3 regions of the Halomonas sp. hl-4 genome follow, and region 1 is predicted to be linked to each of the others. Evidence: predicted binding sites of a transcription regulator. Region 1 holds the regulator's gene; each other region holds the start of a gene.

Region 1 (10,032 bases):
CCAGTTGGCGCTGTAACTCCAGATGCGTTTCTGCATAACCCATCAGCTCGCCCAGGCCGTCGAACATCCCCCAGGTGACGAACACCCCGAGCACCACGAAGGCGAGCAGCTTGACCAATGACTCGAAGGCGACCGCGTGGATTAAGCCTTCGTGGTGCTCGGTGGCATCGGTATGCCGCGTACCGAACAGGATGGCGAAAATAGCCATCACCACGGCCACATAAAAGGCAGTATCGCCAAACAGTGGCGCATTGGTCATGTCGCCTTCGTCGGTTAATACGCTGAAAGTGGTGGAGACAGCTTTTAACTGAAGGGCGATGTAGGGCAGGGTGCCCACTAGTGCCACGAGGCTGGCGAAGGCTGCCAACGACTGGGTTTTACCGTAGCGCGAGGCGATAAAGTCGGCGATAGAAGTGACGTTTTGGTGCTTGGCCACGCGGATCATTTTCGCAAGCACAGGCCAGAACAGTAAAAACGTAAGCACCGGCCCGACAAAGATACTGGCGAACGACCAGCCGGCCGTCGCGGCTTGGCCTACAGCCCCATAAAACGTCCAGGAGGTGCAATAAATCGCCAGGGCAAGGCTGTAAATAATAGGGCGGCGGCGTGTTGCTCCGACTTTTCGAGCACGACGGTCACCGTACCAGGCGATAGCGAAGAGCACCGCGATATACAAAAGCGATACCGCGACTAACAGTCCGCCATGAAACATAGCCTTCCCCCGCCTGTTGCCTATCGATCAAGCCGCTATGGGCTACTCGTCCAGCGCCCCATTCTAGGCGAAATGAGATGGGGCGTCAGGCGTGAAATGCGAAGGCTTACACGCCGTCGCAAACATTGTTAAGCAGTGGTGAGGTGTCACGTAGTGTGCGCATTTGGTCGACTTGCGGCTCGCGGGTTTCTGGCTCAAGGGGAACCAGTTCACGGCTATCGCAGTTGAGCAAATACGGCTGATGGGTGACGACATCGGTATAATGGCGTTCAAACTGGTAGAGAATAAATTGCGCCAGACGGTCATCGCCGCTGGTGCCGAGTTTGATATTCTCGCTATCCACCACGCTGAACTCGGTGGTCATAGGAAACATAAAGGTCCAGGGTCGCCAGACCTGTTGGCTAGTGTCGCTGGAAATAACCTCGGCGGTTTCAGGAAGCTGTTGTTGCTTATGTTCAAACCAAGAATACTCGACATAGATTTGATAGCTGAGCATACCCAGCCCGCCGAAGACCGGCACGATCCATTTAGGCAGTCGCTTGCCACTCAACGTACGCAGTAATAGACCAATCCCTGCCGCCGCCAAGCCAGCAAATACGGCGGCAATCAAATGCCAAATCATAATACGTCCTTCTAAAAAGCCATCGGGCCTCCCGGAGGAAGCCCGATGGCGGGTCGGTTCCAAAGCCTGTGACACTTGGGTCAGCAGGTTAGGGAAAGATTATGACTTAGTGGTCGACGGCAACGCCAGCACCTTTCGGGTAGCGAACGCTTTCGACCAGTTCCTGGATCTCCTGCGGCGGTGCTTTGGTCACGCTGCAGACCGCAAAGGCCACGGCGAAGTTGATCATCGCGCCTATCGCACCGAAGGACAGCGGTGAAACCCCGAATATCCATTCTGCAGGTTCGTTGGCCAGCATATTTGTGCCGGGGACGAAGAACCAGCCCAAGTAGGTGAAGATGTACAGCAGGGTACAGATCAGACCGCTGAGCATGCCGGCGACAGCGCCTGAGTTGTTCATCTTCTTGGAGAAGATACCCATCATCAGCGCGGGGAACAGCGACGCACCGGCGATACCGAAAGCCAACGCCACGGTTTGCGCCGCAAACCCGGGTGGGTTAAGCCCCAGATACGTGGCAAGTAATATCGCCCCGGCCATGGAGATTCGCGCCGCCAACATCTCGCCTTTCTCGGATATCTTGGGGTTGATCATGGTCTTGATCAAGTCGTGACTGATCGCGGACGAAATCGCAAGCAACAGACCCGCCGCCGTGGATAGCGCCGCGGCGATACCGCCTGCTGCAATCAAGCCAATGACCCAGCCGGGTAAGTTGGCAATTTCGGGGTTCGCCAACACCATGATGTCGTTGTTGACGTCCAGTTCGTTGCCTTCCCAACCACGATCTTCAAAGTCTGAATCGTCGTTGTAGAACTGGATGCGGCCATCTTCGTTCTTGTCTTCAAACGTCAGCAGACCGGTGTCTTCCCAGGTGCGGAACCATTCCGGACGATCTTCGTAGCGCAGGGCTTCTTCGGAGGCGTCGGCGTAGTTTTCCGTTTGACCGGCCATCTCTGGATAGACCGTGGTCATCAGGTTCAGGCGCGCCATGGACCCAACCGCCGGTGCGGTGAGGTACAGCAGGGCAATGAACACCAGCGCCCAGCCGGCTGACCAGCGAGCATCCGCCACTTTCGGCACGGTGAAGAAGCGAATGATAACGTGGGGCAGACCCGCAGTACCGACCATCAGCGACAGGGTGAACAGCACCATGTTGAGCTTGTTGTCGACGTCGGCGGTATAGTCCTGGAAGCCCAGTGCACTGACTACGTCATCGAGCTTGGTGAGCAACGGTACGCCCGATTCGGTATGCGTACTGAACATGCCGAACATGGGAATGGGGTTGCCGGTGAGCTGCATGGCGATGAATACCGCCGGGATGGTGTAGGCAATGATCAGTACGATGTACTGCGCCACCTGGGTATAGGTGATGCCCTTCATGCCGCCGAAAACGGCGTACAGGAAGACGATAAAGGCCGCGATCCAGATGCCAGCGGTGTTAGGCACTTCCAGGAAGCGCGAGAACGCCACGCCCGCACCGGTCATTTGACCGATAACGTAGGTCACCGAGGCCACTATCAGACAGATAACCGCCACAAGACGGGCCGTGTTGCTGTAGAAACGGTCGCCAATGAAGTCGGGTACCGTGAACTTGCCGAACTTACGCAGGTAAGGGGCAAGCAGCATGGCGAGGATAACGTAACCCCCGGTCCAGCCCATCAGGAAGGTGGAGTTGGCGTAACCGCCCGACGCCAGCAGGCCAGCCATTGAGATGAACGATGCCGCTGACATCCAGTCGGCAGCGGTAGCCATCCCGTTGGTGATCGGGTGAACACCACCCCCGGCGACGTAGAAGTCTTTCGTCGATCCCGCGCGTGCCCAGATCGCGATGCCTATATACAAGGCAAAGGAGGCACCCACGAAAAGTAGGTTGATTGCAAATTGGCTCATACCGGCTTACTCCCCAAGGCCAAATTTTTCATCAAGCTTGTTCATTTTCCACGCGTAGAAAAAGATCAAGACGATGAAGGTGAGAATTGACCCTTGCTGAGCAAACCAAAAGCCCAGGTCGGTACCACCGACTGGAATAGAGGCAAGTAGCGGGCGGAATAGAATAGCGCAGCCGTAAGAAACGAATGCCCAGACTACCAAACATCCAATAATGGTACGGACGTTGGCTTTCCAGTATTCAGCAGCATTGGATTTGTCGTCTGCCATTGTGTTGCTCTCCACTTGTGTTTTTAGGTTGGAAAGTTCACTCGAAATAGCGGTTGAACCATCAGATCAATCGCACGTTTTTGGAACCACTCGCTATAGTGATGTCATGAATCAGCTGTTAGTTAACACGTCACCTGGCAAAAGGTGGATTTCGAGTGGTGCAATGACGTGCGATTACCCTGCATGACTCACTGACAATAGTGGGCAATAAATGCGAAAAAATAAATCCCAGACTTTGGTATCAATAAACTTTGGTGGTGAGCAAAAAGTAGCCAATCAGTTGAAAATGAGCTTTTTTATGGACTTTTAGTGTATTCATATAAGTTTTACTTAGCGCCATGGGACGATGGTCTAGGTGGGGGGGATACGGCAATGTTTGCTATGTTCAGAAACTGGCCTAGACATGTTTTTAATAATTCAAAAAGTGGCGACATGTTTTGCCTTTTTCACAACACCGAAGTGAATAAAGGTAGTTAGACATTAGCGCAATAACCCAAAGTAGTAGTCGGGTAATGAATTTCCTTAACGCCAGTTTTTAACCCAATGGCGAATGATGCCTTAAACGTTAGACTGCTTGACATTATTAACTAACACGCCTTGGACAACCATCCTCAGGTCAACGAGGTTCGCTTACACCGCATCATAATAACGAGGTCATGCTCATGGTAGATGTCGACCTTTCCCAGCCACCGTTTTCGCTGCTGGATGCCGAGGGGAAGGAGCACGTGCGTCGCGGCATGGACCTTGCCTATTTTGAGCGTCACGACATCATTGTCGAGACAGGCCAAGCGGGCGAATACGTGTATGTGATCCATAAGGGGGAAGTTGCCGAACTAGACCCCACCTTACCGTCATCAGTATCGCGCATTGGGCATTACACTGCAGGCGATTTATTTGGTGCCATTAGCATATTGAACGGCAAAAGCCGCTACCGGTTTCAAGCGGAACAGGAATGCTTGTGTTATCTGATGCCCAAAGCGCTATTCAAGACACTGTGCCATGAGTATCCCGAATTTAGTCAATTCTTTCGCCAGTCGTTGGCTCATAAAGCACGCCTGTTAACAGAAAAGCGCGCCGAAGGCGGCGTGACGATGGCAGGGTTCATGCTGGCCCGCGTCAGTGAGTGCATGCGCGCGCCCTTGTTACTGCCCGCCGATGCGGATGTCGCCACCGCCGTGCGCACGCTCAATGATAGTCATGCTGACAGCTTGCTGGTTGATGCATCCAGTCAACTGGGCATGGTGACTAAAACCGACCTGCTAAACGCCATTGTGCTGGGGGAGCATCCCGTAACCACACCGCTTGTTGATATCGCCCAATATACTCTGGTAACGGCGACGCCCGACCAATACTTATTTGAAGCGCTGGTCAGTATGACGCGCCATAAGGTGACGCGGGTCGTGGTGATGGACAATGCCCAGGCCGTTGGTGTGGTCGAACTGACCGACGTACTTAGCTATTTCTCAAGCCGCAGCTATGTGGTCAGCCTTCAGGTGGAGCAGGCCGGTGATTTGTCGGCGCTGGCCGCAGCTAGTCACCGTACGCCGGAGCTGGTCAACGCCTTGATGGCGCAGGGGGTGAAGCTACGTTTTGCCATGGATCTGTTGGCAGCCTTGAATGGCCGCATCATGAGCAAGGCTTGGGAATTCACTATTGATGCGTCACATCAGCAGCACAGCTGCATGATGGTCATGGGCAGTGAGGGGCGCGGCGAGCAGATTCTCAAAACCGACCAGGATAACGGCTTGATTCTGGCCGACGACGCTGAGTGGCCCGCTGTTGGGGATGACATGCAGCGCCTCACGGCCACCCTTATTGAGCTGGGTTACCCGCCTTGTCCGGGCAATATCATGGTGTCGAACCCGGATTGGGTGGCCACGGTAAGCGAATGGAAAGGGCGCATTGCGCGCTGGGCCAGCGCACGTGACGGCGATAGCCTGATGAAGCTGGCGATCATGCTCGACGCCCACGGCGTGGCGGGCAACCCGAGCCTGCTGGAAAGCGTCCGTGAGGAGCTGTTCGAGCGTTGCTCCCGGGACGAGTTGCTGCTGTCGTATTTCGCCCGCACTGCGCTGCGTTTTTCTACTCCCTTGACGCTGTTTGGTTCGCTTAAGAAGCCCCAGCACGGCATCGATATAAAAAAAGGCGGTATTTTTCCCATCGTTCACGGCGTTCGCACCATGGCGCTTGAGCGGCGTATTCACGACACCTCGACGTTTGGCCGGTTGGATGCGCTGGCCGAGGACGGGCGTCTCAACCGGCGCTTTGCTGACGACCTAGGCGAAGCCTTAGCGCTGTTTACCGAGTTGCGGCTTAAGCAGCAGCTCAATGATATCGCCGACGGATCATCCGTTAACCAACCGGAGCGCTCCAACCGGGTCGTCGTGCAGGAGTTATCGTCGTTGGAGCGTGATTTGCTTCGCGAAGCGCTGCACATCGTTAAAGATTTCAAACAGCGTCTCTCGCATCGTTATCACCTGGAGTATTCGTGATCAGTCGACACTATTTAGATGCCCCCTTTGGTTGGCTTGGCGGCCTGCTGCGCCGGGGAAGCGAGCGCCGCCGCTATGCAGCTTCTCCCTATGCGTGGCTTTTCCAACCTTACCTAGGAAATGAACTGGTGGCGCTTTCGTGTTTTGCCCACCATGGGGTAATGAGCATCGCGGCGGTAACGCTGCGTCATCACCAAATCCTGACCAGTCGCGCATGGGTTGCAGCGCTGAGCGAAGGCGCGCGAGGAAGCGACGCCGCCGAGCGCCGTCATCAGTTGCTGTACAACGTGGAGACCACGCTACCGCTCGATGTTGAAAGCCTGCGTTCGCTAGTCGAGTTTATCGGCAACCGGCCGATCGTCGGCTGGCAGCTTGAGCAGCGCCTCGCGCCGCTCGAGCAGGCGCTACGCCGCCATCTAGGGTTTGGCCTGCCCAATGCACGGGTGGATGTCACCAAGCTGCACCAGCGCCATCTGCGCCGCTTACACCCCCAGGCTGAGCAAGAAGATGAGCTAGCCAGAGCGCTAAACTGTTGGCAAGTGCCCAGCCAGGCGCCTCAGCGGGCGCTTGAAGATGCCACCGCCAGCGCGCTGCTGTATCTTCGCTTGCAGCGTACGGAGGTGGATGCTGCCCTGTAGTGGCAAGCAGTTGGGCGCTGGCGCTGGGAGTTGCTAGAATAGCGGTTGCTTCTTTTACCATCGGCAGTGCTTATACCATGCAACATCACCTTGATCATTTTGACCCAGCGTTGGCGACCCCTAATGCGGCACCCGGCTTCCCCGAAGCGGCTGTCGCTTCTGAATCCCACGCAGCCAAACAAAAACGCGAGTTCAATAAGCTACAAAAGCGTCTTCGCCGCGAAGTGGGCAATGCGATCATTGACTATCGCATGATCGATGAGGGCGATCGCGTTATGGTCTGCCTGAGCGGCGGCAAAGACAGTTATACAATGCTGGAGATGCTGCTCAGCCTGCAGCGCAATGCGCCGGTGAACTTCTCGCTGGTGGCCGTCAACATGGACCAGAAACAGCCGGGCTTTCCTGAGCATGTGTTGCCGACCTATCTCGAGCAACGCGGGGTGGAATACCACATTCTGGAGCGTGATACCTATTCGGTGGTGAAAGAGAAAACCCCGGAAGGCAAAACCACTTGCGCGCTATGTTCGCGCTTGCGCCGCGGTTCGCTGTACGGCTTTGCCGAAGAGATTGGCGCCACTAAGATTGCCCTGGGCCACCATCGGGAAGACATTCTTGAAACGCTGTTTTTAAATATGTTCTTCGGTGGCACGCTAAAATCAATGCCGCCCAAATTGCTTTCTGACGACGGCAAGAACATCGTTATCCGACCGCTGGCGTACTGCAAAGAGGCGGATATCGTTGAGTACGCCCAGCAAATGGCGTTCCCTATTATCCCTTGCAACCTTTGTGGCTCGCAGCCCAACCTACAGCGTCAAGTAGTGAAAGATATGCTGGCGGATTGGGATAAAAAACATCCCGGCCGATTGGAAAGTATGTTTAAAGCCGTCACCAATGTTGCGCCCTCGCAGCTTGCGGACCGCGATCTGTTTGACTTCGCCGGGCTAGAAGCCAAACAGGCTGAGTTAATGGCGGGGCGCATTCAGGCGCTCACTGTTGGCTAGGGAGCGGCGTCTTCTTCGGCAAGCTGCTGCAGTCTCGCTATATCAAGAATGCGTACCTCGCGGCCTGACACGTCCACCACTTCCTGAGATTGGAAGCGGCTTACAATCCGGCTGACGGTTTCCACAGCGAGCCCGAGATAGTTGCCGATATCCGCTCTGGGCATCGAGAGTCGAAAACTGTAGGGCGAGTAGCCCCGGCGGCGAAAACGGTCGGAAAGCGTGATCAGAAAGCTTGCCAGGCGCTGGTCGGCGGTTTTGCGGGACAGCAGCCGCATCATTCGCCGGTCATTACGCAGTTCTTTGCTCATGCTGCGGTATAGCTGGCCGCGTAGCTCGGGCAGCTTTTCAGACAAATGATCCAGTTGGTCAAACGGAATCTCGCATACCGTGGTGGTTTCCAGCGCGACCACGCTGCCGGGGTAATGGGGTTCATCGATAGCATCTAAGCCTACCAGTTCACTTGGCAGATAGAAGTTGGTCAGCTGTTCAAAGCCACCGCCTTCGCTGGTGACCTGTTTTAAGCTGCCTGAACGCACGGCATATACGCTGGTAAACGGCTCCCCCTGGCGAAAAAGCTGCTCGCCTTTTTTGAGCGGGGCGCGTCGCCGAATAATCGCATCAAACTGGTCTATATCTTCCAGTTCGAGCGCTAATGGCAGGCACAGCGAGCTTAAGCTGCAGGTTTGACAGCGTGCCTCATGTAGGATGGCACGCCGTTGGAGCATTGGTTCCAGCATGAGAGTCTCCGTCAGTGGCGCATGGCTTCATTATGTAAGCTGGAGCATATGGGCAGCAACCGTCAAACTATTTTTGAATAGCGCTGTTCGCTCTGATTAGCCAGGCGAGCATCAAACGCCATGGCTAAATGGCGAATTAGCAATCGCCCTAAAGGGGAAACGCGCAGCTTGTTGCCCTGTATATCCACTAGTCCATCGCGCTTTGCCTGGTCGAGAGAACTAAGCGCTAGGCGGAAATACTGGTGGGCATCAATCTGCCAGCGCTTGCCGAGCGCCGCCAAATCCAACTGCATGTCACACATCAAGCGCTCAATGGCATCGCGGCGAATCAGGTCGTCGCGACTCAGGCATACGCCACGCTGTGTGGCTAGCTGCCCTTGATCAATGGCTGACTGGTAAAGATTGAGCTGGCTGTTGTTTTGCGCATAACAATCGTCAAGGCGTGAAATGGCTGATACACCAAAGCCAATCAGATCGCACTGGGCGTGGCTGGAATAGCCCTGGAAGTTGCGCTGCAGCGTGCCGTTTTGCTGGGCAAGAACCAGGCTGTCGTCCGGTCGGGCAAAATGATCCATGCCGATATGCACATAACCGGCATCGGTGAGCATCTCGATGGTGACGCGCAGCATGGCCAGTTTCTCGTCGGCGTCGGGCAGGTCCTGCTGGCGAATGCGCCGCTGGGGCGGAAAACGCTCCGGAAGGTGGGCATAGTTGAACACCGACAGGCGCGCCGGGTTCAGTTCTATGACCTGGCGAAGCGTCTGTGCAAAACTGTTCGCCGTTTGCAGTGGTAGACCGTAGATAAGGTCCAGGTTGAGCGAGCGGAAGCCCAGTCGCTGGGCTTCGTCCATCAGCGTTTCGGTGAGTACCCGTGGCTGGTCACGGTTAATCGCTCGCTGTACCTGAGGATCAAAGTCCTGCACGCCCAGGCTCAGCCGGTTAAAGCCCAGCGATTGCAGATGACGCAGGGTTAACACATCGGCTTCGCGCGGGTCGATTTCAATGGCGTAGTCGCGCTCGGGGTCGCTGGACAGACCGAAGCGGGCATCCAGGCGGTCAATCAATTCGCTCATCTGGTCAAGCGTTAAAAAGGTTGGTGTGCCGCCACCCCAGTGCAGCTGCCTCACCGGTCGCCGGGTGTCGAGAGGCTGCGCTGCCAGCGCCATTTCACGGTCGAGCCTTGCCAGATAGGGTTCGGCAAGTGCGGTGTTCTTAGTGGCGATCTTGTTACAGGCACAGTAGAAACAGATCTTCCGGCAGAACGGAATATGTACATACAGCGATAGCGCTCGTTGAGCGTCGTTGCTGCGTGCCAGGGCAGAGGTAAAATCGTCGGCCGTAAACGCCTCGTCAAAGGACAGGGCGGTGGGGTAAGACGTATAGCGGGGGCCGCTTATTGCGTAGCGCTGGAGTAATGCGTCGCTCCACGTTGAAGTGGTCAAGGTGCTATCAGAAGCATCATCATTCACGGTGGTAGGCATGGGGCCATGCTCCAGGTCAAAGGCTTGACGCAAGGGTAGCGGCTGCCAGGCAACCCCGTGTTGAGCTACGTCAAGAAAAGCAGCGCCAGGTGGATGTTGGCGCATTCAGTCAAACAGCCCGGAGGGCCGCGTTGTGGAAACCCACTGGCCGCAGGAAACAAGCATCGATAAGCAGACGCTGGCGGAGGTGGTCG
Region 2 (10,032 bases), 1.3 Mb from region 1:
ATCCCTCCCCATAGAGCGGTATTGCGCCACGAGTCGCTATTGCTCACGGAGTCCAATGCGGCGGCGACTGAGCCTACGTGGGCATTCACGCCATCCAAAAACCAGCTAATCGCAATCAAGCCTGCTAGCGCGCAGGTCACTAGCAGCACATATAGCATCTGTCGTATAGTAGTTTGCGAACAAAGCCCACTCACCCGGTTCAGCACTAATACCAGCCCGGAGGCAGCGATAAACCCAGTGGTCGCCAGCATAGGCGGTAGCCATACGGTGTTCCAAAGCGGGCGGGCTTTTACGACTGCAAGCTCGGCACCGGTGTAAAGCATAATGCCGCTGGAAAGCCCCAGCGCAGCCAGGCCTACCACGGCGACCAGTGCTCGTGGCGTTATGCCACTGCCCAGTGAAAGCCAAGTAGCTATCATGCCGCTGAGTCCTGGTGTGCTGCGCTGCGCCTGCAGCGCGGGCCGCCATGCCAGCCAAGCAAGGCCAAGCACGCTAATCAAATAAAGCGGTAGAACAACGCTGCCAATCGACATCCACGAGTGGCTATTGGCGTACGCGTAGAAGTGCCAGAACCGCAGCGGCTGGTGCAAATCCGCGAGTAGCGCAACGGGCGCTACCAGCGTAGTGCTAACGCAGGAGATTAGCGCCAGTCGCGCGGTAGGAAGCCAGGCTTTTTTGCCCAGTACCAGTGCTGGGGCGGCTAGCCACAGGCTGGCGTAGGAAACCGCAATCATAAAAAAGTACTGCACCGCCCAGGGGTACCAGGCGATGTCGTAGCGCGGTGCCAGTAGCTCAATGGTGGAATTCATAGCCCATCTCCTGACCGTGAGGGTCGAGTACTTCCAGCGCAACGGGTTCCGCCGTGGGGCGCGTGGTGAAACGCTCGTCCATGCCTAGGTAGAACACCTGCGGAAGGGTATTTTTTTCTGGTTGTAGCACCATCAGCGCATCACTGTGTTCGCTAATCATCCGGCTGATCTGGCTTTGCGGATCGCGCATATTGCCAATAACACGGGCACCGCCTACGCAGCTCTCTACACAGGCAGGTAGCAATCCGGCTTCTAGACGATGGGCGCAGAAGGTGCACTTGTCGGCGGTTTGAGTGCGCTGATTAATAAATCGAGCATCGTAGGGGCAGGCGTTGACGCAATAGGCACACCCCACGCAGCGGTCGCTATCGACCACCACAATGCCATCTTGCTGCTGGTAGGTGGCTTCAACGGGGCAGACCGGGACGCAGGGCGGGTTTTCGCAGTGGTTACACAGCCGTGGCAGCATAAAGGTAGCTAATTCGCCGCTTTCCTGGTGCTGTACTTCATACTGGGAAACCGTGGTACGGAATTGGCCCAGCGGTGCAGCGTTTTCGATATGACACGACACCGTACAGGCTTGGCAGCCGATGCACTGGCGTAAATCGACAAGCATGCCGTAGCGTTTAGTGGGATCGCCTTCACGGCGGGCAGGTTGCTGATTGATGCCAGCTTGGGCAAGGCTTGAAAACGGTATCAGCGCCGCGCCGGCGCTTAAACGTGCCATTTGACCCAAGAGCGAACGGCGTATTGCGTCCATAGCGCCTCCTTGGCGAATTAAACGGCATTCGCATGGGCGAATGGTCGGAATAAGCTTAGGTTACGCCTTTTGTTAAAGGTAAAAATTGATACATGTCAATGGGTTAGGGTGCGTTTCTTAATGTTCCCTTAATGTTAAATGGCTAAGTGATTGTTCTGTATGCGGAGTTTCATTTAGCATTAAATAATTTAATGGCGACACGGGTAATTTTTAGCGCACATATATAAAAAAGCGCTTGCTCTAATAAACTTGGCAAGCGCTATTTCTATGGTCTTGTTTGCTTAATAGGCACTATTTAGTTTTGCAGGTATTGAAGCCTATTAATTTATAAGCTGGGCAGAAGTTAAATAGCCCGGTGGCCAGCGGCAATACGCCGATCCAGCCCCACACCCCGATAGTGCCTGTTAGGGCCAGTACGATCAGTGCAATCCCAATCAGGATGCGTAAGATTTTATCTATACCACCGACGTTGCGACTCATAATTGACTCCTTAATTTCAGTTTGGGTGCTCAAAAACTGTAAACAGGAATGGACGGGTCGCGCATCATTTCCGCTATGGGGCCAGGTGCCGCCACACCCACGCCTTCAAGAAGGTCGTCTTCTTCGTTTTCGCTGTTGGGCAGGTAAATGGCACACACATCCACGGTTGCGCCACTCTCTAAAAGCATATTAAGCATGCCTTCCGGCTTGACTTGGCCTGCCGGGTTGCTCGGTGGCGTGTTGATAGCGTCAGCACTTGCGTATCCTCCGACGGCCAAATCACCAGCAGCATCACAAAGCAGTATATGCAGGTGGGTGCCTTGCTGCTGCATTGCGTTGGATAGAATCATGGCCATGCCTTGGGTCTGCAGTGAATCGCTAGTAAGGATAACTAAGGCCTGATCTTCAGTTCCGTTGCTACCTTGGCTATCAGCCATTGAGAGACTTGAGAAACCGAAAGCAGCGGTAGCAGCGGCCAGTACCAAGATCGTATTGCTGGTCTTATGTGTTGTAGTCATGCGTTCACCTCGTTGGGTTTGATCACTATCTTGGCCCTGCTGCTTATTAAGCAGTGGCCCATATATCGGAATCTTAGTGGGCAGGGCGCCATGCCACATCAGGGTTAATGTCATAGCTCCATGGAAGGCCCGAATTGCGCCAGCCATCCTGCGCTCTTACGCCCTGGGAATTACCCTCCTTGAGCTTTTCACCCTCGAAACCGTCGGTCATGGAATAGACTTCGCTGTATCCCATCTCGGCGATCACATCGGCAGCGGGAGCGCTGCGGGTGGCTCCGGAGCGACACATGACAATGATCGGATCTTCTTTGTTTACGCCTAGAGCGTCTATTTTTGCTCTTACTTGCTCTTCGAAGTCAGCGTTTTTGACCATTGGCCAAGTCTTCGCTTCTTCATCGAAATTATCGCGCTCGGCTAGCACCCAGGGCACATGGATATCGGTGGGCTCGGCGAAGCCAGTAAACTTGATCTCAATGGGGTCGCGTACGTCGATGAGTACAGCACGATCGTTATCTTGCATGAGGTCATGAGCCTCAATGGCCGTGACATAGAGACCTAATGTTGTTTCTCGGTAGGCCTCGACTTCGTCTGCAATAGAGGGTGTGGCTCCTAAGGCCATCGTGATTCCAATGGCGGTAGCCAGTGGCACTAAAGGACTCTTCATAACTATTTCCTCTAACGTAATAACTTAAATGTCATCGTTTGAGGATAGCCCTCTTTCTGCTTAAAAACACGAGGCATATGGCCGCAGCTTGATCCATATCAAGCCCATATGATTTTTCGTGGTCGTGAAATGACGTCACTATCAGGGAGTCTTTTTTCTCAATGTCAAGGACAAGCATTGCCCTATTGCCTAGGCATCGGAGAAAACAGTTAGGCTGGGTGGATTCAGAAGGAGAAAAATTACAACAAGATGACAACTCGGAGACCTAAAGGCGTTACTGGCGCACAGTAGCCAAATCAAGCGTCTCTGCAGGCTGGCTGTATGTGGCTACCGGTGGCGCTAATCACCTTTTTTATATGGGTATTCGTGGGGTTAGCGTTAAATTGCATCAAACGAGCGCGCCACTATCAACAAGTTTCACAACTAGGTCTTATTGTTGTTAGCTAATGGTAAGGTGCCGTACTCTTTCACCGGCTGGATAGCAAAGTTACTGCGAATATCACTCACCCCAGGTAGACGAAGCAGTGTCCCCGTTAGAAACGCCTCATAAGCCGCCAAACTAGGTACCACCACCTGTAGTAAAAAATCAGACTCCCCAGAGACTAAGTGCGCAGTGACGACTTCTGGCAGTTTGACCACTGCCTCACGGAAGGCATTAGCCTGCTCTTCATGGTGACGTTCAACCTTGATACCCACAAACACCGTTAGCTCAAGCCCGACCCCTCGCCGATCAAGCTCAGCATGGTAACCACGGATAATACCGCTAGCTTCCAAGCGTCGCACTCGGCGTAAACAGGGAGATGGCGACAAGTTTACTTTCTCCGCGAGCTCCACATTCGTTAAACGGGCATCACCTTGGAGCAATGCAAGAATGCGGCGGTCGATAGCGTCTAACTGACCAATTGGCATGAGTGATTATTTTCCTATTAAAAATTGACACAAGATACCAATAAATATCATTTTTAAAGTTAAAATGACAAGAAAACGCTCATCTCTTTAAAGGTACCATAGCGCTTGCGAAGACACTATTTGTGACCTTAAGGAAGCAGCGATGGAAATGGGTCTTTTTATTAGTGCGTTAGCCATTGTTTACCTAATTCCTGGTCCCGATATGTTACTTGTGTTGCATACCAGTAGCTCTCAGGGGCGTGGTCATGGTCTAGCCACAGCGCTAGGTCTAGGCATATCCCGAGGGCTGCATGTGGCATTAGCAGGGTTGGGTCTAGCGGCGCTATTTACCGCTGCCCCATGGCTATTTGATGTGGTTCGTTACTTGGGCGCAGCTTACCTGGTTTGGGTAGGTGTGCAACTTATCCGTAGTCGGCATAGCTCCGATAGTAGTCATCACCAAGCATCACTCAATGGCAGCTATTATCTAGCTTGGCGTCGAGGGCTTCTGACTAATTTGCTGAACCCGAAATCGCTGCTTTTTTGTTCGGTGTTACTGCCCCAATTTATACATGCCCAGCAAGGTGCCGTCGCACTTCAGTTCACTTTACTGGGGGCGGTGCTAGTGGGTGTGGGGCTGCTCTATGATGTGCTATATGCTTGCCTGGGAGCGCAGATGCAACGCTGGTTTGCCAGCCAGCACAAACGGCAAATATTTCAGCGATGGGTGTTTGGAACGCTGCTTATTGGCTTTGCGCTGCGGTTAGCCGCTTAACATTGCTATCCTAGTGTAATAAAGCCCCGCAAGCAGACGCAGGACTTGGCCGCCTAGATGAATGAGGCTGATTAGGGGGGGAGGTTAGTTATTTCCTTAATCGCCTGGGCCACACTCCATACAGTGCTCAGTAATGGCAGGCCCTTGTTGAAGATTTGCCTGTAAATCGCGCAACCCTGACCTTAAACCCTCTTCAAGTACCGGATGGTAAAAGGGCATAGCGAGCATTTGGCTGACGGTTAGCTTTTGCTCCAGTGCCCAGGCAAGCAAATGGGCTATGTGCTCAACCTGGGGCCCGAATAGCTCCGCGCCTAAAAACTGTCCGCTGCCGTGCTCCGCATATAGCTCGAAATAACCTTTATTTTCCCCCATGACCAGTGCACGGCCTTGATCAGCAAAGGAAACTCCGCCTTCAGCTATGCAGCCACAGCCGCCATAACGAGTGTCTAACGTAGCGCGACTCTCACCCACAATGGCCATCTGGGGTTCGGTAAATACAATCGCCAGGGGGACGTTACGCTGACCCACTTGCACATCATCCAAATGAGCGGCGTTTCGTCCTGCGATTTTGCCTTCTGTGATGGCTTCGTGCAGTAGCGGTACCGACTGATTTGCATCACCTGCGATAAAAATATGGCTTGGTTTGTTTTGTGTACTTAGGCATTGCAGAGTAAAGCGATTAAATTCAGGTACGCCGTGTTTATTCAGCCTGAGTCCGGCCTGCTCGATGGCTAGCTGCTCCACGTTGGGCCGACGCCCGGTTGCGGCCAGGACATACTCGAATGTTTCGGTGAGTTTTTGTCCCCGATCACGTTCGAAAAACGTAATGGCAACGGCGTTATCGGTATGTTCAATCTTGTCGAGATTGGCATCAGGATCCAGATACAGCTCGCGATTGAATGTCTCGTCCGCCAGTTGGCGGAGTTTTTCAGATTGAAAAGGCCCAATCGCCCCCCCCACGCCAAACGTTCGAGTTCTCACACCTAATCGGCTAAGCGCTTGACCAAGCTCCATGCCAATAACGCCAGGGCCGATCACCGCGACTGATGCAGGCAACGTTTCCCAGTTGAACACGTCATCATTAATGATTAACCGGTCGCCAGCGCCTTCTAGCAGCGTTGGCCATGTGGGCCGCGAACCCGTGGCAATGATGATGGCCTCGGCGGTGAGCCGGGTATGCTCATCTATGACCAATGTATGTGGGTCAATAAAACGCGCGTGGCCACTTAGCAGGTTGGATTCAGGAATCGTTTTCATCGATTTCAGTACATTACTAACGAAGCGATCGCGCTCATGTTTGACTCTTGCCATAACAGCTTCGCCATCAATTACTACCTGATTGGCAGTGACACCAAACATCTCCGCTTTGCGCGCGTTGTGTGCTGCATTGGCAGCGGCGATGAGTAGCTTAGAGGGCATGCAACCCACTCGGGCGCAGGTCGTGCCATAGGTTCCTGCTTCTATTAATACTACCTCGTCGGTATGCTTGCGTGCGGCGTGCCACGCGCTAAGGCCAGCGCTACCTGCACCAATAATGGCTATCTTGGCGTGTCGCTGTTGCATGACGTTGTCTCCTCTCGTTGTGTTGGCAAGAGTGGTGAGTTGGCTTCGGCGGGATGGGCCAGTGCCTGCCAAGCATCAAAAGTCGTAAAAAACACTTGCCCGGTTAGCTCACGGCAAAAGTCAGTGTGCTGTAACCGATCCATCACTGGCCCTTTTACTTCCGCTAGATGCAGCTTGGCACCGGCATCGTTTAACCGCGCGTTGATCGCCTCTAAGCTTTCGAGCGCAGACGCGTCAATCACGTTAACTGCTTGGCAAGTCAGCACAATATTCTTAAGCGAAGGTGAACGGGCGGCCAAGGCCATGACGGTATCTTCCAAATAACGGGCATTGGCGAAGTATAGGCTTTCATCGATGCGCAGCATCGCAACGTTCTCATCGGTTTCGACCTGATGGCGCTTGACGTTACGAAAGTGCTCGGTGCCCGGCACGCGGCCAATCACCGCGCTGTGGGGCTGGCTGGTACGGTATAGATGCAGCCCAAGCGAGAGCACTACGCCGCTTATAATGCCTAGCTCCACGCTGTGCAGCAGAGTGAGCAGTAGGGTGGCCACCATGGCCAAGCCATCGCTACGGGAGTATTGCCAAGTACGTTTCACCGCCGGTAGGTCAATCAGCGTGCCGACCGCCACAATAATGGTAGCTGCCAGGGTCGCTGTGGGTAAGAATGCCAGTAGGTCGGTTAGCAGTAGTGCGGAAAGCATAATGCCCAGCGCCGTGAATGCGCCGGCTAGCGGTGTTGCCGCGCCTGCTTCAAAGTTGACTACCGAGCGGGAAAATCCGCCAGACACCGGAGAACCGCCGCTGACGCCAGCGCCCAGATTAGCCATGCCTAGTGCCATTAACTCTTGATTAGGATCTATACGCTGGCGACGCTTGGCAGCCAGTGTTTGCGCCACCGATACCGATTCCACAAAGCCCACCAGGCTAATCAGCAGTGCTGCGGGTAATAGGCTAAGCCATAGCGATTGATCCAGGTTGGGCAGTGCAAGGGCAGGTAGGCCGCTGGGTACCGCACCAACTAATGCTACTCCACGTTGGCCAAGGTTTAGCCCCCAGGCCAGAAATGTGGTGACAATCACCGCCGAGATCGGAGCGGCTTTCACGATGAGCCCGGCAATGCTGGCAGAAACGCCGATAGCCGTCAGCCACGTATTTAACCGCTTGCGGCACATTAGCAGAAAGCTCCACACTCCTAGTCCGATCAGCAGTGTCGTTATATTGACCTGCTGCCACTGGCTCAGTAGCGCCACTATAAGGTCAATGACGTTATGGCCAGATGCTTCTACGCCGAGGATATGTCTAAGCTGGCTAATCGCAATCAGTATGCCCGAAGCCGTTATAAATCCCGAAATTACCGGATGGCTCAAGAAATTAACTAAAAATCCCAGCCGCAGCAAACCCATGGCGATCAATATCAGACCTGAAAGCGCCGCCAACACCAACGCTGCCCCAATGTATTCCGGGCTGCCAGGAGAAGCAAAATTACTCAGCGCTGAAGCGGTCATGAGTGCCGCTACCGCGACAGGCCCCACCGCTAAGCTAGCGCTGGTACCAAAAATGGCATACAGAACCAGTGGTAGCATGCTGGCATAGAGGCCCATTTCCGGCGGTAGCCCCGCCAAAAGAGCGTAGGCCAGCGCCTGCGGCACCAGCATTAGCGTAACAATTATCGCGGCCAGAGCATCCCGAGAGAGTAGCTTCCGGTTATAGCTGCGTAGCCAGCCGAACAGTGGCACCCAACGCTCAATGCTCATGTGACGTACTCGCCTGCTGATATAGCTTAATCACGACTAATGTCGTCGCACTGTTAGATTTGTTGATCTTCGAGCCCTTGTCGGTGCTCTTCCAAATCGAAGCCTGCTGCTTTTGCAGCGTCAAATAGTTCAGCCAGGTCGCACTGCTCCGTTTGACGCTTAGCGTAGGCCCATAGATGGGTAGCCCGCTTACCGGTGCGACAGAAAGCCAAAATAGGCCGGGGAAGTTGCTGTAACGCCTTAGCAAAGGTGGCAATATCCGCGTGGCTATAGTCACCGGGTGCGACAGGAATGTGCACCCACTGAAGGCCAATGTCTGCTGCTTTTCGGCGGTAGGCGTCTTCACCCGTAAACTCAGCGCTTTCTCCAGGCTTGCAGTTACAAATAACCGTCTTGAAGCCTTTCGCTTTTACTTGCTCAAGCTCTTCTACCGTGAGCGCCGAGGTAATCTCGACGTCGGTCTCTAAAGGCTGCGTTTGCATGGTCATGCTCCTTCTATCGAAGAGGTTCTGAAAATTAGTGGCTTATTAATCCCAAGCGGCGCCTTCCAAAGCATCCAGAGGAATTTTTAGGTAGCGCTTACCATTAGCTTCAGGCTCCGGAAGTCTTCCACCACGCGTGTTGACCTGTAGGGCGTGCAAAATCAGTTTGGGCATGGGCAATTCACTATCGCGCTTGTGGCGTAGAGAGAGGTAATCCGTTTCACTCATGTTGACTAAGTGCGGGTTATGTTTACGCTGCTCAGCGACCGTGCTTTCCCACTGGGGCTCGCGGTCATCGGGCATATAGTCGTGGCCGGTAAACAGCCGGGTGTTAGCGGGCAGCGATAGAATCTGTTGAATGGAGTGCCACAGTTCTTTGGCATCTCCACCAGGGAAATCTGCCCGTGCGGTACCAAAGTCTGGCTGGAATAGAGTGTCGTGCACGAAGGCCGTATCGCCAATCACATAGGTAATTGAGGCCAGCGTATGGCCGGGCGAGTATAGTACGCGAGCATTCAGTTCGCCGATGTTAAAGGTGTCGCTTTCACTAAACAGTGTGTCCCACTGGCGGCCATCGGTAGGCATTTCTGGCCAGTGATAGATCTCCTTCCAAAGTGTCTGCACTTTGGTGACATGCTGCCCAATAGCCGTAGGAGCACCTGTTTTTTCTTTTAAATAGTGTGCTGCAGAGAAGTGGTCGGCATGGGGGTGGGTATCGAGAATCCACACCACCGACAGCCCCTCTTTTTCGATATAGGTCAGTAGTTCATCGGCGCAGTGGGTCGCGGTTGCGCCGGACTTTTCGTCAAAATCCAATACGGGGTCGATAATCGCACACTGCTTGGTAGCGGGGTCGCTCACCACGTACTGGATGCTAAAGGTACGTGGGTCAAAAAAACCGGCGACATCTGGCGTGCCTGTTCCAGTGTGCTTTGAAAGCTTAAAAGTATTCATGCGTAGTCCTCCTAAGAATTGAGGGATATCAGGGTGAGGAGCTTTCAGCATTAAAGTGTCTTTTTGCAGAAGTACCAGTCGGTGTATTCATAGCCTTCTGATTGACGAGCTTCCGCATCTTGCGAGGTGTGGGGCGGTGGAACGATGACCGGCTGGCCGGGCAACCAAGCTTCTGGTGTCGCCACCCCATGCTCATCGCTTGTTTGTAAGGACTTAACCAGGCGAAGCACTTCTTCCACTGAGCGGCCGTTGGTCATCGGGTAGTACAACATGGCACGCAGTACACCCTCTGGGTCAATCACAAAAGTAGCGCGAACCGCAGCGGTGTCGCTGGCACCTGGCTGAATCATTCCGTAGGCATTTGCTACTTTCATGTTGAGAT
Region 3 (10,032 bases), 830 kb from region 1:
ATTGAGCGGCTGATCAGCGGAGAGCGTATGGTGACCATTCGCATGACGCTCACCGCCCCCGGCTGCGGCATGGGCGATGTTATCGCCGCCGATGCGCGTAATAAGATTCTAGGCGCGCCGCAAATCAGCAAGGTGCATACCGAGATTGTCTTCAGCCCGCCCTGGAGCCGTGACATGATGAGCGAAGAGGCGAAGCTTGAGCTGGGTATGTTTTAACCGCGGGACGGTACGCTAGATGCGTACACCGCTGATCAAATGGGTGTCGCGCATGTTAATGTCGCTAGGAGCGTTACTGCTGCTGGCGACTTTGCTATTTGTGGGTGGCAATCTGTGGGTGTTGGGACGAACGGCCCCTTACATCCATGAGCAGCTTTCCCAGTGTGTACCCGCCGAGGTGGGGGTGGTGTTTGGTACATCGCACTGGACGCGCAGCGGCATGCGAAATCCTCACTTCCATGCAAGAATGCGCACCGCCGCTCGCTTGGTTGACCAGCAAAAAGTACAACACCTGCTGCTTTCTGGCGACAACCGCACTCAGGCCTACAATGAACCGCGCGCCATGTGGCGTGACTTATCCCGCCGCGGCGTTGCCCCCGAGCAGTTGACCATGGATTTTGCGGGTTTCAGCACCTACGACACCCTGTCGAGAGCGCGCGATGTTTTTCAGTTAGACAAAGCGGTATTGATTACGCAGGACTGGCATTTGCCCAGAGCGATATATATCGCCCAGGCTTTGGGCATGCAAGTCACTGGCTGCGTCGCGGCAGAGCACGACGGAGCGGGTGGCTGGCACGTGCTAATGCGTGAGTGGGCAGCTAGGGTGGCAACGCTCGGTGATTTATATATCTGGGATCGTGAGCCTTACTTTTTAGGCCCACCTGAACCTATTCAAAGCTTGCCCGCCCGCACTGATTAGCTGCGAGTCTTGCGCTTTTGTAGCTCGTATAGCTCGCGGATAAGCTTACGACAGCCTTTCATGCACTCTTCTACAACTGGTTCAATGGGGGCCGGTAATGGATGGGTAAAGAGCGTTGATAGAGCCTGCATTAAGACACGTTCCTGCTCTAATAACTCATTGATCAGCACCTGGCTGTCGTTACCGACAAAGCTTTTTAAGCGACTCCACAGCCATAAAAAATCATCCCGCTCGACGTCGGCGTCGCGGGGCAGCATCTTTAGATGTGTCCGTGCCAGCTCTTGTAGCTGATGCATGGTTTCCAAGCGTGCGGTGTAATGCGGCTTCAATGCCTCGCGCAGGGAAGGGCGCAGGCGTTCGATATTGTCCTGAAAATAATCAATACTGTCGGCGAGCGCTTCCAGTGCGCTGTCCATCGCCACTTGGCGATTGTCGAGAAACATGAGCGTCTACCTCCTTCGGTGACGCAGATTGTGGCGGGGGCGCGTTGGATTTGCCACCCCCCTGGCGAATTATTTTTACGATGACCGATTAACCTTTAGGCTTAGGCGGTGCCTTGCGCGCCGGCATGGCATTTTTTTCAATATGCTCAATAATCATGCTGGCAATGTCTTTGCCTGTAGCGCGCTCTATGCCCTGCAAGCCGGGTGAGGAATTAACCTCCATGATCACTGGGCCATGGTTAGAGCGCAGCAAATCAACACCGGCAACCCGCAACCCCATGGCCTTAGCCGCACGGATGGCCGTCGAGCGTTCTTCCGGTGTGATCCGAATCAAGCTGGCCGTTCCCCCGCGATGTAGGTTCGAGCGAAACTCGCCATCGGCCGCCTGACGCTTCATGGAGGCGACCACTTTATCGCCGATCACGAAACAACGAATATCGGCGCCGCGTGCTTCTTTAATGTATTCCTGAACCATGATGTTGGCCTTCATGCCCATAAAAGCCTGAATGACCGATTCAGCCGCTTGGTTGGTTTCGGCTAATACCACGCCAATCCCTTGGGTGCCTTCCAGCAGCTTGATAACCAGCGGTGCACCTTTCACCATGGTGATGAGATCGGGAATATCGTCGGGGGAGTGAGCAAAGCCGGTAATCGGTAGGCCCAGCCCTTTACGCGACAGCAGTTGCAGGGAGCGCAGTTTATCCCGCGAACGCGTAATCGAGACGTTATCATTAATAACGTAGGTGCCCATCATTTCAAATTGGCGAAGTACCGCACAGCCATAAAAGGTGACGGATGAGCCAATACGCGGAATAACCGCGTCGAAAGGCTCGATCTCTTCGCCCTTATAGTGAATCGACGGGTGGTGGGAGGCAATGCTCATATAGCAGCGCAGCGTGTCGACTACCCGCGCGGTGTGTCCACGACCTTCAGCCGCTTCCACTAGGCGGCGAGTAGAGTAGAGATTGCGATTACGAGAAAGCAAAGCGATGTGCATGCGAAACTCCAGGCCTAGTCGAAGGGGTTAGTGGAAACATTGGTGAAAAAACAGCGTGGTACCTTAGGGTTCGCCGTGTAAAAACGCAGCGCCCGGCGCCACCAGTAAACGCCGCATCGCGCGGCGTCCTAGCAGCATGGGGTGGCGCATATTACTGCGGTCGGTCAGGCTTAACTCAACCGGAAAATTAAGCTCGCCCATGCGCATGGGGGTACGGATAATATAACGCCACTCAGCGTGCCCGTTCGAGCTGGTCACCCGGCGACGATCATGTAAATGCACCTTCAATCGGTGAGCGGGGGTGTCAGGCCCGCCACTATGGGTGGTAAAACTGACCCATAGCTGCCCATGCTCATCTTCATGCGCCTCAATCTCCTCAGCATGAAGTGCTGAGGTACGCGCACCGGTGTCTGCTTTGCAGCATAGATGAAGCGCCAAGTCAGGCAAATAAACCATTTCACGGCGGCCAATTACCGCTTTGGCCAGGTATGGGAGTTCTTTCAAAACCACTCCTTAGGAAGCCGATAATTAACGATCGTGCCCTTCACGTTAATCGGACGTTCCATTGCATCATCAATAATCAACCCAAGGGTTGGCCGCTTCGAGCCGAAAGGTCGGCCACGCGGGCGTGGATCGTTGAGCCGTCGGGCGCGTCACGCAGGGCCATCAGTATTGGTAAGCGTAGCCGGGGAATTAGCGCCAAGTCTCTCACCACGGCAATAAAATCGGTACGCTCGTCATCCGCCAGACGCGACAGAAAAAGCGGCAACCGTTCGCCGTCTTCCAGATGTGGCCAGCCTCGCCCTGCCATCGCGGCCAGCACGTCGGGACCACTGGTCGTCTCATCGCGAAGTAACTGGGTATACCAATTACCTGCCTCGTGAGTGACGGTAGCACCTACTGCGCGCACGCAGGCGCATAGCATTTCAAGGTCACCTGCGATGATGGCCTGTTCGCCCCTTCGACGCAATGCGGCGACCAAACCGCTGGTGAGTGCCTGATGCTCCAGACAGAGACAAAATGCCTGAGCAACCTCTGTGGGTAAATAAGCCAATTGGGTGGCCAGCCGTTCAGCAATGTCGTTATCCATACGGATAACCACGTCGGCGATGCCCTGTAACCCCAACTGCTGCCAGTCTAGCGTCTCTGGGTCGCGTAGGTAGGCGACGACGGGTTCAAAATGTTGGCTCGCAGGCAGCTTAAGGTCATAGGTTGCACGGGCATTGAGCATCGCCTGAAAATGAGCGCTCGGCGTAAAAGCGAGCGGGTTGTCCTTCATCAGGTTATCAACCTCAGGGGCTCGTTCTTGGCCTAGCTGCGAGACATTGCGGCCAAGGGTTTCGATCAACCGGTTTAAAAACGCATCGCGCTGGGCGGGCACCAGATGGCCTTCCTCGTCCAGCGGCAGGGCCAGGAACCAGATCGCCGGCTCCGGCATATCCCCAAGCCGAAACACAATGGCCACGCGCGCTTGGCTTTGCCAAGGGGCGGGCCAAGGGCTCTGCGCGTTTTCTAACTGGCGCAGCGCGTTATCTGAGCACGCCGTTACACGGCGACCCATATGATAAAACGACACGCTGGCCCCGCTGCGCTGAAAGAACTCGTCTAGGGTGCGAATTGGTTGCATAACGTCCTTTCCTGTTGCAAGCCTGCACTCTACCTTGCGGATAGCAGCCTGTCAGCCGTAGGCATTGATAATATCACGCCTTTTTTACTATCTGGTTAAAAATTAGACAGTCACCCGTAACCCGCATGAGAACCGCGGATGCGACACATTTCCATAGCTTATCCACAGTCTCTTGCAAGTTTTCTGTGAGTCTGTGAATAACGGGGGCCGTCGGTGGGTGAGTGGCAACTCGGGGACAGAGTTGGGATAATATATTTAACCCATACGACAGATTTAACTTAGGTGGTTTATGAGCGTCCATCAACAGCTTCACACTGCGCTTCTTGAGCTTGAAGCTACCTTAAAAGCCGCCAATCTATGGCGCATGCCGGCACCAGAGGCTGCGGCCTTTTCCAGCCAGCAGCCGTTCTGTATCGATACGATGTCGCTGCTCCAATGGCTGCGTTTTGTGTTTATTGCTCGGTTAAACACGTTAGCTGAAGCAGGTGGGCCAATGCCGGCCAAATGTGATGTGGCGCCGGCTATAGCGGCGCATCTTAAGCAGGAGAACGTACGAGCCAGCGATTATTTGTTGGTGGTTAGGGCCGTTGAGCGCATTGATCAGCTGGTTACCGATAACTAATGAAATCGCCCCTGACCACTTATCAGAGGGCGATGGCCGTTAGATGTACTGTCTGTCTGCCTATTTAAAAACGATAGCTGATGCCTCCCATTACCACCACGGGATCAATGTCTACGCTACCGGCTGACTCTCCGTTGATGGTGGCATCGCTGTCGATATCGATGTACCAGGCGGCTGCGTTCAACGCCCAGTGATCATCAATCAGCAAGTCAACGCCCACTTGGCCTGCAACTCCCCATGAATCCTCCAAGGACAGCGAAGCTCCGATATCGGTCTTTTCGTCAGAGAAATGTGTGTAATTGACGCCAACTCCCAGGTAGGGCTGAACGCGGGCATTGCTGCCGCCTAATGGGTAATATTGGAAGGTCAGCGTAGGCGGAAGGTGCTTGGTCGACCCGTCTGTAACGCCATCGACCTGTAAGTCGTGCTTAAAGGGCAGGGCAGCTAGCAGCTCGACACCTAAGGTGTCGTGAAAGCGGTAGCCCAGCGTAAAGGCGGGCCCGCTTTCCGAGTCTACGTGTACATCAGCGCCGCCTAGCAGCTCGCCATTATCGCTGGTGGGGGCAACCTTGGCGATGCCAAGGCGGGTGAAAAAATCGCCTTCCCCATAAGCAAAGCTGGCGCCGCTGAAGGTAAGTGTGGCGGTCGATAGGCTGATTGCGACAATGTGACGAGGTTTGATGTTGCGCATGGAGTCACTCCTGATTGCAAGGCGGGCGGCCATTCATTGGCTGCTTAACGGTGCAAACAGTTTATCGAGACGCTGCGAGTGGATTATTGATCTATGGCAAGAGTTATTAGACAACTGTGCTTAGAGTGATTCGGTATCGCTCATGGGTAGACTTTTAAGCAGTTATTGAGGCAGACCAGAGTCGCGCTGAAGGGCTTTAGATATCACCAAGAGTTTTACCGTGTGATGTAAGCTAATGGCGTCACTGAAGTGAATGAGGCCTTCCCGTGACGGTGTACCTGACACGGGAAGGCCTCATGATCAACCTATTGGCTAGGTTGAGTGCGCGGTTCGCACTCGTCTAGCGATCGATATGCTGATATTCACCGGCATCGGCAGTAGCGCTGCTTACTGCCAAAATGGCGATAAACGAAGCGATGAAGCCAGGAATGATCTCGTACACGCCAGGGCCACCCATGAATTCAGCGTTCCAGCCCAATGCAATCCAGATCATAACGGTGGCGGCACCCACCACCATGCCTGCGATGGCACCGGCGCCGTTCGTGCGCGACCACATCAGCGACAGGATAATCAGCGGCCCGAATGCTGCACCGAAGCCTGCCCAGGCGTTGCTAACTAGACCCAGAACCTGAGAGTCTTCATCAGATGCAATGAAAGCGGCAACAATGCCGACTAGTACCACGCAGACACGGCCTACGGCGACACTTTGTTGCTCAGATGCCTTCTTATTCAGGAACAGACGATAGAAGTCTTCAGTCAACGATGAAGATGCCACTAGAAGCTGGCTGGAAACGGTGCTCATGATCGCAGCAAGCAGCGCTGCATAGAGGAAACCGGTGATCAGCGGATGGAACAGTAGATCTGCCAGGACAATAAAGATGGTTTCCGGATCCTCGACATCCATGCCGTTACGGAGCGCATAGGCCCGACCGAAAATGCCCAAAGAAACAGCGCCAATCAGCGAGATAAGCATCCAGCCCATGCCAATGTTACGGGCAATCGGTACATCCTTGAGTGTCCGGATGGCCATGAAGCGCACAATGATGTGCGGCTGGCCGAAATAGCCAAGCCCCCAGGTCACCGCCGACAGCCACCCGATAAAGGTCAATCCGGACGTCCAGGACAGTAGCGTGGGGTCGGCTTCATTTAAGGTTTGTGTTGCCTGGCCGAAACCGCCCCCACCTTCGCCGAATAGCACCACCGCAGGCATGATGATCAGCGCCAGCATCATGATGCAGCCTTGCACGAAGTCGGTCATGCTCACCGCAAGGAAGCCGCCAACCACGGTATAAATAAGCACCACGCCCAGTGTAATAATGACCCCCATGGCATAGTTGCTCATATCACCGACGTTGAAAACGCCAGAGAACGCGCTTTCAAACAGCTTGCCGCCAGCCACCAGTCCCGATGCGGTATAGACCGCAAAGAAGACGACGATCACGATGGCAGACACTGTGCGCAGGGAAAGCGCCCGTGTCGGGAACCGGTTTGCCAGGAACGCCGGAATGGTAATCGCGTTGCCATAGTGAACGGTTTGTTCACGTAGGCGCGGAGCGACCAGAATCCAGTTGAATAACGCCCCCACAAGCAAACCAATCCCGATCCAGGCCGAGCCCAAACCTGAAGCGAACAACGCCCCAGGCAAACCCAGCAGCAACCAGCCACTCATGTCCGATGCGCCGGCCGATAGAGCCGCCACTTTTGGGCTGAGGGTTCGGCCCCCGAGCATATAATCTTCAGATGAAGAAGTGGCTTTGCGCATCGCGTAAATACCGATGGCGATCATTAGCGCAAAGTACGCAATGAGACTTATCCAAACACCGATGGCCATAAAAACGTCTCCTGTTTCTTAGTTATTAAGTCGGGCGTAGTGCCGACAGGTTGGTGCGCTTGCCAACAAGGCGTTGGCAGCGGTGCAGTTTTGTTTTTTTAAACCCCATTCGTATTCACGTGAGGGGCCCCTAGGTCGTCTGGCCGCGATGTCCTCAGTGAGGTTGTTGGAACGGTTGTACGTAGCTTCTCTATATCGAGAACATAACCGGCGATCCCTTTGTTATTTTTCCCCATGAGACGCTTCCTTTTAAGACGTTCAGTTTATTAGTGTGACGAGCGGCTTACTCATCGCCCAGTGCCAATAGCGACGCATTGCCCCCTAGGGCAGCGGTGTTATTGGTAATGGTTTTTTCGGTAACAAAACGCTGTAGGTAATTCGGCCCACCGGCTTTCGGGCCCGTGCCTGACAGCCCTTGGCCACCAAAGGGTTGTACACCCACCACAGCACCGATGATATTGCGGTTGATGTAAACGTTGCCGACTCGCATTTTCTGAGCTATTTCAGCGGCAAAGGATTCATTGCGGCTATGTACCCCAAACGTCAGGCCATATCCCCGTCCGTTGATGTGGTTAATGACTTGGTCGAGTTCACTGGCCTTGTAACGCACGATGTGTAGGATTGGGCCAAACTGTTCGCGGGTGAGTGAGTCGATGCTGTCGATGACGAAGGCAGCGGGGGCCACAAAGGTGCCATTGCGGGTATGCTCAGACGCCATCGGCGTTTCCGCCACAAGGCGGTTCTCAGCCTTGAGTTTTTCGATGTGCTCAAGCAAACCTTTGCGGGCGTCTTCGTCGATGACCGGCCCGACATCGGTACCAAGGTCTCGAGGGTCGCCAATATGCAGTTCGCTCATTGCCCCTTTAAGAATCTCGATAACTCGATCGGCCACATCGTCCTGCAAATATAAAACGCGTAGCGCCGAGCAACGCTGCCCCGCACTCTGGAATGCCGACTGAATCACGTCTACCACGACTTGCTCGGGCAGGGCGGTCGAGTCGACGATCATGGCATTCATTCCGCCGGTTTCAGCGATCAAGGTCGGCAGTGGTGCGTTCTCCCGCGCTGCCAGGGCACGGTTGATGATCTGTGCAGTATCCGTCCCGCCGGTGAATACCACGCCGGTAATCCGTGGGTCAGACGTCAGCACGCTGCCTACTGTTGGGCCATCACCTGGTAGTAGCTGCACCACGTCGCGGGGCATGCCGGCTTCATGCAGTAACTCGATGACACGGTGGGCCACAATGGAGGTTTGTTCGGCGGGCTTGGCCAGTACGGTGTTGCCCGCTACCGCGGCGGCCACAACCTGACCGCAGAAAATAGCCACCGGGAAGTTCCAGGGGCTAATCGCCGCAAACACACCCTTGCCCCCCATCAATAACTGATTAGATTCTCCCGTCGGGCCGGGTAATTCGATTGGCTCGCCAAACGATTCTTCTGCACGCATGGCGTAGTAGCGGCAAAAGTCCACGGCTTCCTTGATTTCATCAACACCGTCGGTCAGCAGTTTGCCGCCTTCCCGGGAACACAGCGTCATAAGTTCCGGCATGTGTTCTTCCATCAAGTCGCCCAGCCGCCGGATAATGGCGGCGCGTTCGACAACCGGTGTGGCGTCCCAACGGGGAAAGGCATTCCAGGCGGCGTCCACTGCCTTGGCGGCTTGCTCTTTACTGGTCCATTGCACGCTGCCTACGGTTTGGCGGCGATCATAGGGCGATGTGACCTTATGCGTGTTGGCGGCGTCATCGCCGACGTCAAACGCCAGCAGCGGTTTGGTCGGGTACTGTTTGTCCATGAAGGTAGCCATTTCCTCCATGAGCGGATAATAGTGACTGCGAATATTCAAATTAACGCCACGAGAGTTAAGCCGTTTTGGGCCGTAGATATCTTTAGGCAGGGGGATAAGCGGGTTGACTAACGACGGTTGCTGGCGAAGCGTATCTACCGGATGTTGGCAGAGGGATTCAACCGGCACGTCGGGGTCGACCAGTTGGTGTACGAACGAGGAGTTAGCGCCATTCTCAAGCAAGCGACGTACTAGATAAGGTAACAAGTCTTTATGGGCCCCCACCGGTGCATAAATGCGGCAGTAGGTCCCTTTGGGAGCGCGCTCAAGAGCAGCCTCGTAAAGCGCTTCACCCATGCCATGTAGGCGCTGGAATTCAAATGGGCGACTGGTGCGATGCGCCAACTCCAAGATGGTGGTGATGGTATGCGCATTGTGAGTGGCAAACTGTGGGAAAATACGCCCTGCGGTGTCATTGGATAGCAAGAACTGGGCGCAGGCCAGGTAAGCCACATCGGTGGCCGCCTTGCGGGTAAAAACCGGGTAGCCTTCCACACCCAACTGCTGGGATTCTTTGATTTCTGTATCCCAGTAGGCGCCTTTCACCAAACGCAACGGAATTTCGTCCCCTTGCTGCTCAGCAAGTCGGTTAATGTAATGCAGCACCGGTAGCGCGCGCTTGGAGTATGCCTGAACCACTAGACCAAAGTGGCCCCAGCCTTTGACGGCGTCGCTTTCATATACCGCGCGAAATACTTCAAGTGACAGTTCTAGACGGTCGATCTCTTCGGCGTCGATGGTAACAGCCACGTTTAGCTCGCGAGCTTTAGAGACCAGCTTTATTACGCTATCGACAAGCTCGACTAAAATCTGCTCACGGCGGCCGAATTCATAGCGAGGGTGAAGCGCTGAAAGCTTAATCGAGACCGATGGGGCCGGGGTTTTGTCGCCTAGGCTTTTACATGTTTTGCCCACTTGCGCAATCGCGCGGGCGTAATCGTCAAAGTAGCGCTGGGCATCATCCCGTGTGCGGGCAGCTTCGCCCAGCATATCGTAGGAATACGTATAGCCTTTATTAAACAATGGTTTCGAACGTTTTAGGGCTTCGTCAATGTCGCG

Evidence for each region. Region 1 encodes FNR, which switches genes on or off when oxygen is low (the NO sensors DNR and NnrR bind a similar motif). Its sites were predicted from a motif close to TTGATNTANATCAA; they were not measured.
Region 2: dsrO (sulfate reduction electron transfer complex DsrMKJOP subunit DsrO) is a predicted target of FNR. The motif match lies at 1,655-1,668, and genes of this name have one in related genera.
Region 3: CPH17_RS00820 (OmpW/AlkL family protein) is a predicted target of FNR. The motif match lies at 5,383-5,396, and genes of this name have one in related genera.

Annotation. Positions count from the first base shown of each region.
Region 1 is NZ_LT907845.1:3,549,926-3,559,957, forward strand. Features, by position in the region: gene CPH17_RS16660 (hybrid sensor histidine kinase/response regulator) at 1-712, opposite strand, end outside; gene CPH17_RS16665 (hypothetical protein) at 819-1,334, opposite strand; gene CPH17_RS16670 (sodium:solute symporter family protein) at 1,441-3,222, opposite strand; gene CPH17_RS16675 (DUF4212 domain-containing protein) at 3,229-3,489, opposite strand; gene CPH17_RS16680 (putative nucleotidyltransferase substrate binding domain-containing protein) at 4,152-5,981, shown strand; gene CPH17_RS16685 (DNA polymerase III subunit epsilon) at 5,978-6,619, shown strand; gene ttcA (tRNA 2-thiocytidine(32) synthetase TtcA) at 6,697-7,620, shown strand; gene fnr (fumarate/nitrate reduction transcriptional regulator Fnr) at 7,617-8,357, opposite strand; gene hemN (oxygen-independent coproporphyrinogen III oxidase) at 8,420-9,838, opposite strand; gene CPH17_RS16705 (alpha/beta fold hydrolase) at 9,972-10,032, shown strand, end outside.
Region 2 is NZ_LT907845.1:2,270,888-2,280,919, reverse strand. Features, by position in the region: gene nrfD (NrfD/PsrC family molybdoenzyme membrane anchor subunit) at 1-809, opposite strand, end outside; gene dsrO (sulfate reduction electron transfer complex DsrMKJOP subunit DsrO) at 793-1,569, opposite strand; gene CPH17_RS10810 (YgaP family membrane protein) at 1,861-2,049, opposite strand; gene CPH17_RS10805 (hypothetical protein) at 2,079-2,486, opposite strand; gene CPH17_RS10800 (rhodanese-like domain-containing protein) at 2,641-3,231, opposite strand; gene CPH17_RS10795 (Lrp/AsnC family transcriptional regulator) at 3,655-4,140, opposite strand; gene CPH17_RS10790 (LysE family translocator) at 4,283-4,894, shown strand; gene CPH17_RS10785 (dihydrolipoyl dehydrogenase) at 4,991-6,457, opposite strand; gene CPH17_RS10780 (SulP family inorganic anion transporter) at 6,433-8,214, opposite strand; gene CPH17_RS10775 (TIGR01244 family sulfur transferase) at 8,268-8,696, opposite strand; gene CPH17_RS10770 (MBL fold metallo-hydrolase) at 8,742-9,650, opposite strand; gene CPH17_RS10765 (peroxiredoxin) at 9,701-10,032, opposite strand, start outside.
Region 3 is NZ_LT907845.1:140,415-150,446, forward strand. Features, by position in the region: gene sufT (putative Fe-S cluster assembly protein SufT) at 1-216, shown strand, start outside; gene CPH17_RS00790 (SanA/YdcF family protein) at 236-916, shown strand; gene CPH17_RS00795 (hypothetical protein) at 913-1,359, opposite strand; gene rimK (30S ribosomal protein S6--L-glutamate ligase) at 1,448-2,356, opposite strand; gene CPH17_RS00805 (ATP-dependent zinc protease family protein) at 2,420-2,860, opposite strand; gene CPH17_RS00810 (DUF3549 family protein) at 2,937-3,983, opposite strand; gene CPH17_RS00815 (YqcC family protein) at 4,273-4,605, shown strand; gene CPH17_RS00820 (OmpW/AlkL family protein) at 4,670-5,296, opposite strand; gene putP (sodium/proline symporter PutP) at 5,637-7,127, opposite strand; gene putA (bifunctional proline dehydrogenase/L-glutamate gamma-semialdehyde dehydrogenase PutA) at 7,411-10,032, opposite strand, start outside.